3 regions of the Bradyrhizobium nivariense genome follow, and region 2 is predicted to be linked to each of the others. Evidence: predicted binding sites of a transcription regulator. Region 2 holds the regulator's gene; each other region holds the start of a gene.

Region 1 (3,274 bases), on a different contig from region 2:
GACATCCAGGAACGCGTCATCTCGATCTTCGAAGCCTGCAACTTCCAGGACCTGACCGGCCAGCGCATCAGCAAGGTCATGACCACGATGAAGTTCATCGAGCAGCACATCAACTCCATGATGGAGATCTGGGGCGGGGTCGACGCGATCAAGTCCCATGTGCCCGCGCCGGCCGACACCCGCAGCGAGGACGAAAAACTCCTCAACGGCCCGAAGCTCGCCGGCGACGTCGGCCACGCCTCGCAGGACGACATCGACGCGCTGTTCGACTGAGCGGACGCGACACTCTGAAAAACAAAACGCCGGCGCAAGCCGGCGTTTTTTTGTTTGGGCCCCTTCCGCCACTGTCATCGTCCGCCTTGTGCGCAAATGCGCACCGGGGCGGACGATCCAGTAAACGCGGGCATCTCGGCTCAAGCACTGGCGGCGATTACTGGATGCCTCGCCTTCGCGTGGCATGACGACGAGCGGTGCCTACGCTCTCGGCGCGCAGCGGACGTAGACCATGTTGCCGTAGCGGGTGGCGGCGTCCTTGTCGATGAAGCGGGTGATGAGGACGCGGCCGTCGAAGGAGACGATCTCGCGGTCCTGCTCGCCGGGCGTCGGACCCGCCGGCCCGATATAGTTCTTGCCGCTGGGCGAGCCCTTCAGCCGCAGCTCCTGCGGCGTCGCCTGGTCCGCCAGATGCATGATCACACCGCCGGAGGAACCGGCGGTGATCACGTAGGGATTTTTGCACTGGGCCCGGGCGGCAGCCTCGGTGCGGGCGCGGTCGGCCGGGTTCTGGAACGAGGCGAGGCCCCAGCGGCCGACGACCTCGTCGGCGCGGATCGACGCGGGCATTTCCGGACCGGCGCCGGGCTCGGCCTCGGGCGGCGGTGAGGACGAAGAGAAGGACGGCAGGCTCATGCCGCCGCCGCAAGCGCCCAGCAGCAGCGCCAGGCAAGAGGCCGCCGCCAGATTGGCGACCGTGCGCGCGTGAGCTGAACTGATCATGGCATTCCCCCGAACAAGACCATGGCCGCACCCCACACGCAGCCAAGCGCAAAACCGCTGCCGGAGCAATGGCGTCCTTTTATACGCCGACGCTCCGAACAAGTTTCCAATGCCACCATCCTATATCCGCCTCACCAATCGCTTAACCACCTTTGCTTGACAGGATCGCGGCCAAGCCATATTCCCGGGCGGACTATTAGCACTCGGAAAGACCGATTGCTAAGCGCGCCGTTCGATCCTTGCAAGAGGGCGGACGGCAGCGCTGCCCCTCACCCACCTCCACTACTTCCGAAGCGAGCCTCCAAAGGGAAACGTCATGGCTAAATCCAAATTTCGTCCGCTGCATGACCGTGTCGTGGTCAAACGTATCGATGCCGAGGCAAAGACCAAGGGCGGCATCATCATTCCCGACACCGCCAAGGAAAAGCCGTCCCAGGGCGAAATCGTCGCCGTTGGCCCCGGCGGCCGCGACGAGGCTGGAAAGCTGATCCCGATCGACCTCAAGGTCGGCGACCGCGTGCTGTTCGGCAAGTGGTCGGGCACCGAGGTCAAGATCGACAACGAAGATCTCCTGATCATGAAAGAGTCCGACATCATGGGCGTGATGGCCTAAGGCCAGACGCCTGAACGGCCGCTGAATGCCATGCCCGGATCATCAGATCCGGGCATCCATCATTCCGCCGGGTTCTCACTTCGGATCCCGGAATTGATGCGACGAACACACAAGACACATCACGAAACAAGACCCATCACGAAGTAACAGGGATTGCAGAACATGGCTGCCAAGGACGTCAAGTTTTCCGGAGACGCGCGCGAACGCATGCTGCGCGGCGTCGACATTCTCGCCAACGCCGTCAAGGTGACGCTCGGTCCGAAGGGCCGCAACGTCCTCATCGAGAAGAGTTTTGGCGCGCCCCGCATCACCAAGGACGGCGTCACCGTCGCCAAGGAGATCGAGCTCGAAGACAAGTTCGAGAACATGGGCGCCCAGATGGTCCGTGAGGTCGCCTCCAAGACCAACGACCTCGCCGGCGACGGCACCACCACCGCGACCGTGCTGGCCCAGGCCATCGTGCGCGAAGGCGCCAAGTCGGTTGCTGCCGGCATGAACCCGATGGACCTCAAGCGCGGCATCGACGCCGCGGTTGCGGCCGTCGTCAAGGACATCGAGAAGCGCGCCAAGCCGGTCGCCGCTTCCTCCGAGGTCGCCCAAGTCGGCACCATCTCGGCCAACGGCGATGCTGCCATCGGCAAGATGATCGCGCAGGCGATGCAGAAGGTCGGCAACGAGGGCGTCATCACCGTCGAGGAGAACAAGTCGCTCGACACCGAGGTGGACATCGTCGAGGGCATGAAGTTCGACCGCGGCTATCTGTCGCCCTACTTCGTCACCAACCCCGAGAAGATGACCGCCGAGCTCGAGGACGCCTACATCCTCCTGCACGAGAAGAAGCTCTCCGGCCTGCAGGCCATGCTGCCCGTGCTGGAAGCCGTGGTGCAGTCGGGCAAGCCGCTCGTCATCATCGCCGAGGACGTCGAGGGCGAGGCGCTGGCCACCCTGGTGGTCAACCGCCTCCGTGGCGGCCTGAAGGTCGCCGCCGTCAAGGCGCCGGGCTTCGGTGATCGCCGCAAGGCCATGCTCGAGGACCTCGCGATCCTCACCGGCGGTCAGCTCATCTCCGAAGACCTCGGCATCAAGCTCGAGAGCGTCACGGTGAAGATGCTGGGTCGCGCGGGCAAGGTGGTGATCGACAAGGAGAACACCACGATCGTCAAGGGCGCCGGCAAGAAGCCGGAGATCGAGGCCCGCGTCGGCCAGATCAAGGCCCAGATCGAGGAGACCAGCTCGGACTACGACCGTGAGAAGCTCCAGGAGCGCCTCGCCAAGCTCGCCGGCGGCGTCGCGGTGATCCGCGTCGGCGGCGCGACCGAGATCGAGGTCAAGGAGAAGAAGGACCGCGTCGAGGACGCGCTCAACGCCACCCGCGCCGCGGTGCAGGAAGGCATCGTCCCCGGCGGCGGCGTCGCGCTGCTCCGCGCCAAGAAGGCGGTGGGCCGCCTCACCAACGCCAATGCGGACGTGCAGGCCGGCATCAACATCGTGTTGAAGGCGCTGGAAGCTCCGCTTCGCCAGATCGCCGAGAACGCGGGCGTGGAAGGCTCGATCGTCGTCGGCAAGATCCTGGAGAACAAGTCCGAGACCTTCGGCTTCGACGCCCAGACCGAGGACTATGTCGACATGGTCGCGAAGGGCATCATCGACCCCGCCAAGGTGGTG
Region 2 (3,274 bases):
GCCGGCTATCTGAAGGCGCGCAAGATCAAGCGCGTCTTCGTCGCGGGGCTGGCGACAGATTTTTGCGTGGCCTGGACCGCGCTCGACGCCCGCAAGGCGGGCTTCGAAGTCTATGTGGTGGAAGACGCCTGCCGCGGCATCGACAATCAGGGTTCGCTCGCAAAAGCTTGGGCCGATATGGCCAAGGCCGGCGTGAAGCGGATTCAGTCTGCGGATATCGCGGCGAGCGCGTAGGCGCGGCTAAAAACTGCAAGACCCTCATCCCGAGGAGCGCGCTTGTTCGCGCGCGTCCTCACCATGAGGATTGAGAGCTACACCGGCTCGTTGCTGTTGGCGGCGGGCGCGGCCTTCGCGCCGCCCTTGGCGACACCGACCAAAGCGGGACGCAGCACGCGTTCGCCGATGGTGTAGCCGGCCTGCATGACCTGCACAACGGTGCCCGGGGGCACCGACGCATCAGGCACCTCAAACATCGCCTGCTGGAAGTTCGGGTCGAACTTCTGGCCCGAGGGGTCGAATTTCTTCACGCCGTGTTTTTCCAGCGCGTTGAGCAGCGAGCGCTCGGTCAGCTCGACGCCCTCGATCAGCGAGGCCAGGCCGGGATCAGCCGCCGCACGAGCTTCGGCCGGAACGGCATCGAGCGCGCGCTGCAGGTTGTCGGCGATGTCGAGCACGTCGCGGGCAAAGCCGGTGATGCCGTAGAGGCGGGCGTCAGCGACCTCCTTGGTGGTCCGCTTGCGCAGGTTCTCCATCTCCGCCAGCGTCCGCAGCATGCGGTCGCGCGCCTCGGCGACTTCCTTCTGCAACACCTCGACCGAGCCCAGCTCCGGATCGTCGGGCATGATGTAGGGTTTTGACACCACGGGCTCGCCGGCCGCAGCAGTCGTGTCTTCGGGTTGCCGGTCTCGATCGGTCATCGGCTCTCTTTTCGCATTCGTCTCAGGGGGTTTCTGGCCCGGATATCGTGCTTCGGGCGCCGAAAAGCAAGCGCCCGTGATCGGGGGAAACGCCGGTCAGCCCCCCAGAAGCTGGCTGACGATGCGGGCCGCGTAATCCACGGTCGGGATCACGCGGGCATAATTCAGCCGCGTCGGCCCGATTACGCCCAAAACGCCGACGATATGGCCGGCGGCATCCCGATAGGGCGAGATGATGGTGGACGAGCCCGACAGCGAGAACAGCTTGTTCTCACTGCCGATGAAGATCCGCACGCCTTCCGCGGTCTCGGCCCGGCCGAGCAGGTCGATCACGCCGCGCTTGGTTTCGAGATCGTCGAACAGCAGGCGAACGCGCTCCAGATCGTCCAGCGCATGCAAATCTTCGAGCAAATTGGCGTGGCCGCGGACGATGAGCTGGCGGTCCTCGTTCTCGCCGCCGGACCAGTTGGCGATACCGGCGGAAATCACCTTTTGCGTGAGCTGATCGAGCTCGGCACGGGCCTCTCCGAGTGCGGTCTCGAGCTCGAGCCGCGCCTCGGCCAAGGTCCGGCCGCGGATTCGCGCATTGAGGAAATTGCCGGCCTCGGTGAGTGCCGAGGAGGGAACCCCGAGCGGCAGCACCAGCACGCGGTTTTCGACCTGGCCATCCTCGCCGACCAGGATCACCAGCGCCTTCTCCGGTTCCAGGCGGACGAATTCGATATGTTTCAGCCGCGCATTAGATTTTGGCGTCAGGACGACTGCGGCGGCCCGGGTCAGGCCGGACAAACGCGTTAGTGCCTCCTCCAGCGCAGCCTCGACTGATTGCGCCTGGCCGACGGAGGCGAGCTGACTCTGGATCGCCTGCCGCTCGGCCTCGGTGAGGTCGCCGATCTGCATCAGGGCATCGACGAAGAAGCGCAGGCCGAGTTCCGTTGGCAGCCGGCCGGCGGAGGTATGCGGGGCGTAGATCAGGCCGAGCTGTTCCAGGTCGGCCATGACGTTGCGGACCGAGGCCGGCGACAGCGGCATGGCGATCAGGCGCGAAATATTGCGCGAGCCCACCGGCTCCCCGGTCGCGAGATAGCTTTCGACAATTTGACGAAAGATGTCGCGGGAACGCTCGTTGAGCTGGGCGAGGCCCGCGCGCGGCGCGATCAGATGGATCGGATCGTGATGGGCCACTGACGGTAACTCCTCTCGGATCCACGTAATTTGTCTATCCCGGGCGCTTCTGACAAGCGTGGCGTTCGCGGATGGAAAAACGGGGGTGAATAAGGCCTTGATCTTCCCCCTTGCCGCCCACCCTCACCCCACCTACAAGCACCGCGAACAGCCCTTTTCCGAGAGTTTTGGAGGAATTCCCATGCGGCCAAGCCGCCGTGCGCCCGACGAATTGCGCCCCGTGACGCTGGAGCGCGGCGTGGTCAAATATGCGGAAGGCTCGTGCCTGGTGAAATTCGGCGACACCCATGTGCTGGTCACCGCCACGCTGGAAGACCGCCTGCCGCCATGGCTGAAGGGCCAGGGCCGCGGCTGGGTCACCGCCGAATACGGCATGCTGCCGCGCGCGACCTCGGAACGCACCCGCCGCGAGGCCTCCGCTGGAAAGCAGAGCGGCCGCACCGTCGAAATTCAGCGCCTGATCGGCCGCTCGCTTCGCACCATCATCAATCTCGAAGCGCTCGGTGAGCGCCAGATCACGGTCGATTGCGACGTGCTCCAGGCCGACGGCGGCACCCGCACGGCCTCGATCACGGGTGCCTGGGTCGCGCTCGCCGATTGCGTCAATTGGATGAAGGCGCGCAACATGATCAAGGCCAACGTGTTGCGCGACAACGTCGCCGCGATCTCCTGCGGCATCTACAACGGCACGCCCGTGCTCGACCTCGACTATGCCGAGGATTCCGAAGCCGACACCGACGCCAATTTCGTCATGACGGGCGATGGCCGCATCATCGAAGTCCAAGGCACCGCGGAACGCGAGCCGTTCACGGAAGCCGAGTTCCTGGCGCTGATGGCGCTGGCGCGCAAGGGCGTCGCGCGTCTCGTGGACTTGCAGAAACTGGCGGTAGCGTAGTCAATAGGCCGATGCATCGCCGAATCACCGGAAAGCTCGTCATCGCAACCCACAATCCCGGCAAGCTCGCCGAGATGAAGGAGCTGCTCGCGCCATACGGCATCGAGGCGGTGTCGGCCGGCGAGCTAGGCGTTCCCGAGCCGGAAGAAACCGGAAACGATTTCCGCAGCAATGCCGCGATCAAGGCGATCGCGGCAGCGCAGGTGACGAAGCTTCCGTCTTTCGCCGATGATTCCGGCATCGTGGTCGACGCGCTCGATGGCGCGCCCGGCATCTA
Region 3 (3,274 bases), on a different contig from region 2:
TGGGCAGCTCGGCGACCATGGCTTCCGTGGTGATCAGCAGGGCCGCAACCGAAGCTGCGTTCTGGATCGCGGTACGGACCACCTTGGTCGGGTCGATGATGCCCTTCTTGACGAGGTCGCCATATTCGCCGGTCTGGGAGTCGAAGCCGTAGGCGTAGGCCTTGTTCTCGAGGACCTTGCCGACGATCACCGAGCCATCTTCACCGGCGTTGATCGCGATCTGGCGAGCGGGAGCCGAGAGCGCCTTGCGCACGATCTCGACGCCGGTCTTCTGGTCGTCGTTCTTGGTGCGCAGGCCCTTGAGCTGCTCGGAAGCACGGAGCAGGGCGACGCCGCCGCCCGGGACGATGCCTTCCTCGACAGCCGCGCGGGTCGCATGCATCGCGTCATCAACGCGATCCTTGCGCTCCTTCACCTCGACTTCGGTCGCGCCGCCGACGCGGATCACCGCGACGCCGCCGGCGAGCTTGGCCAGACGCTCCTGGAGCTTCTCACGGTCGTAGTCCGAGGTGGTCTCCTCGATCTGCGCCTTGATCTGGGCCACGCGCGCCTCGATGTCGGCCTTCTTGCCGGCGCCGTTGACGATCGTGGTGTTCTCCTTGTCGATCATCACCTTCTTGGCGCGACCGAGCATGTTGAGCGTGACGTTCTCGAGCTTGATGCCGAGATCTTCCGAGATGGCCTGGCCGCCGGTCAGGATCGCGATGTCCTGCAGCATGGCCTTGCGGCGATCGCCGAAGCCCGGAGCCTTGACCGCAGCGACCTTCAGGCCGCCACGGAGACGGTTCACGACCAGGGTCGCGAGCGCTTCGCCTTCGACGTCCTCGGCGACGATGACCAGCGGCTTGCCGGTCTGCACCACAGCCTCGAGCAGCGGGAGCAGCTCGTTCAGCGAGGAGAGCTTCTTCTCGTTGATGAGGATGTAGGCGTCGTCCATCTCAACGCGCATCTTGTCGGCGTTGGTGACGAAGTAGGGCGAGATGTAGCCGCGGTCGAACTGCATGCCCTCGACGACGTCGAGCTCGGTCTCGAGCGACTTGGCTTCCTCGACGGTGATGACACCCTCGTTGCCGACCTTCTTCATGGCGTCGGCGAGGAACTTGCCGATCTCCGCGTCACCGTTGGCCGAGATGGTGCCGACCTGGGCGATCTCGTCGTTCGAGGTGACCTTCTTGGAGTTCTTGACGAGGTCCGCAACGACGGCTTCGACCGCGAGGTCGATGCCGCGCTTGAGGTCCATCGGATTCATGCCGGCGGCAACCGACTTGGCGCCTTCACGCACGATCGCCTGGGCGAGCACGGTGGCGGTGGTGGTGCCGTCGCCGGCCGCGTCAGCGGACTTGGAGGCGACTTCGCGCACCATCTGCGCGCCCATGTTCTCGAACTTGTCCTCGAGCTCGATCTCCTTGGCGACGGTAACGCCGTCCTTGGTGATGCGGGGAGCGCCGAACGACTTGTCGAGCACGACGTTGCGGCCCTTCGGGCCGAGCGTGACCTTCACCGCGTTGGCGAGAATGTCGACGCCGCGCAGCATCTTGTCGCGCGCATCAACCGAGAATTTGACTTCTTTAGCTGCCATGTGGATTTTTCCTTAGGTGTCTAGCTGGGTGGGGAGAGGGGGCTGTTAGGCCGCCTTCTTCTTGGAAGCGGGGACGTCGAGGACGCCCATGACATCGCTTTCCTTCATGATCAGCAGATCGACGTTGTCGATCTTGACTTCAGTGCCGGACCACTTGCCGAACAGCACGCGGTCGCCGACCTTCAGGTCGATCGGGATCAGCTTGCCGGCTTCGTCGCGACCACCGGGACCGACAGCGACGATTTCGCCCTGCGAGGGCTTTTCCTTGACGGTGTCGGGAATGATGATGCCGCCAGCGGTCTTCTCTTCTGCGTCGATGCGCTTGACCACGACGCGGTCGTGAAGCGGACGGAATTTCATGCAGTCCTCCTAAGCATTTGTTTAGCTTGATGTTTTCAGGGGTGTTAGCAGTCGATGCCCGCGAGTGCCAATGCGGGTGAAGCTCAGATAAGCCAGGATTTTTGCGGGGGCAAGGGCTTCTACCAGAAAAATCAGCACTCAGAAGCGCTGTCTGCCAGAATTCTTTACCATCGTTAACCGGCCCCGGGGGCCGTATTAGCACGGTGCCGCATCTGCTGCTAACGCATTGAATTTCAACAGCTTGTTAAACTTTTGGGCTTGAGATGGATTATCAGTTTGCGTCACATTTGCCTCATGTGAGCGCATCTCCACCGGGTGGCTCGTAGGGCGTACCGGAACGCCACCCCTTGAATATGCGCTCCTGCAAAGGAGGTTGGCATGGTCTCGCGGGTTGGGGTTGTTTCCGACGATTTCCGGAAACAGGCGCTGGGTTACGGGCTGACGACGGCCGAAATTCTCTATCGGATGCCGGATCATCGCTCGCTGCTCCAGACCTATGTCTGGCAGAATTACGACATGTTTCCGAAATTTCCGGCGCTGACGGATTTCCTGGCGTTCTGGCAGGAGAAGCTCGACGGCCCGCTGCATTCGGTGACGGTCGTGCATTCCAAGCTGATCAAGCCGGCCGAGCTGCGCGCGGTGGACGGCGTGTTCCGGCTGCATTGAAGGCAAATGCGGTGCTGCAGGGTGGGTTAGCGTCAGCGTAACCCTCCATGCATCAACGATTGCGAAGCAAAGGGGTGGGTCACGCCAAGCGGACTGCGCTTCGCGCAGCCGCGGGGCCCACCCACCCTACGATTTCGCATTCTGTGCTAGCCTCTCCCCATAACAACAACAGGGAGGCCAGCCCATGGCCAAGAAGGCAAAATCGCGCACCGCATCGCAAGCCGCGGTGAAGAAGCGGAGCGGAGCCAAGGCCGCGCCCCGATTATCGGCGCGCAAGGCGGTGAAAGCCAAGGCGGTGAGAGCGAAGGCGCGCACTGTCACTCCGAAAAAGCCCGCGCGTCCCAAGCAGCGCATCGCCATCAGCCATCACCGCGAAGAGGATTTCAAAGCCGACGGCCTGCGCGCCTACGCAAAATACCGCGACCTCGGCATCGCCGCTGCAAGCCACGGCCTCGCGCAGGCGCATGTGATCCGCCTGCAAGGCCCCTGCAATCCGGACGAGGTGTCGAAGCTGCACTTCCACGACGTCGAATTCCAGATGGTCTACGTGCTTAAGGGCTGGGTGAAGACCTATATGGACGGCGAGGGTGAGACGCTGATGAAAGAGGGCAGCGCCTGGACCCAGCCGCCGAAGATCAAGCACATGATTTTGGATTACTCGGACGACGT

Evidence for each region. Region 2 encodes HrcA, which represses chaperone genes, less so after heat shock. Its sites were predicted from a motif close to GTTAGCACTCNCNNNNNGNGAGTGCTAAC; they were not measured.
Region 1: the regulator HrcA is predicted to act here: its motif matches at 1,192-1,220, upstream of QCM77_RS38670 (co-chaperone GroES).
Region 3: the regulator HrcA is predicted to act here: its motif matches at 1,983-2,011, upstream of QCM77_RS17450 (co-chaperone GroES).

What each region holds. Positions count from the first base shown of each region.
Region 1 covers NZ_JARWCR020000078.1:21,664-24,937, reverse strand. Annotated here, with positions in the region: gene QCM77_RS38680 (protein phosphatase CheZ) at 1-273, shown strand, start outside; gene QCM77_RS38675 (hypothetical protein) at 475-996, opposite strand; gene QCM77_RS38670 (co-chaperone GroES) at 1,313-1,609, shown strand; gene groL (chaperonin GroEL) at 1,772-3,274, shown strand, end outside.
Region 2 covers NZ_JARWCR020000006.1:159,402-162,675, reverse strand. Annotated here, with positions in the region: gene pncA (bifunctional nicotinamidase/pyrazinamidase) at 1-234, shown strand, start outside; gene grpE (nucleotide exchange factor GrpE) at 312-917, opposite strand; gene hrcA (heat-inducible transcriptional repressor HrcA) at 1,014-2,102, opposite strand; gene rph (ribonuclease PH) at 2,284-2,997, shown strand; gene rdgB (RdgB/HAM1 family non-canonical purine NTP pyrophosphatase) at 3,009-3,274, shown strand, end outside.
Region 3 covers NZ_JARWCR020000018.1:133,333-136,606, forward strand. Annotated here, with positions in the region: gene groL (chaperonin GroEL) at 1-1,579, opposite strand, end outside; gene QCM77_RS17450 (co-chaperone GroES) at 1,625-1,939, opposite strand; gene QCM77_RS17455 (usg protein) at 2,318-2,605, shown strand; gene QCM77_RS17460 (cupin domain-containing protein) at 2,790-3,274, shown strand, end outside.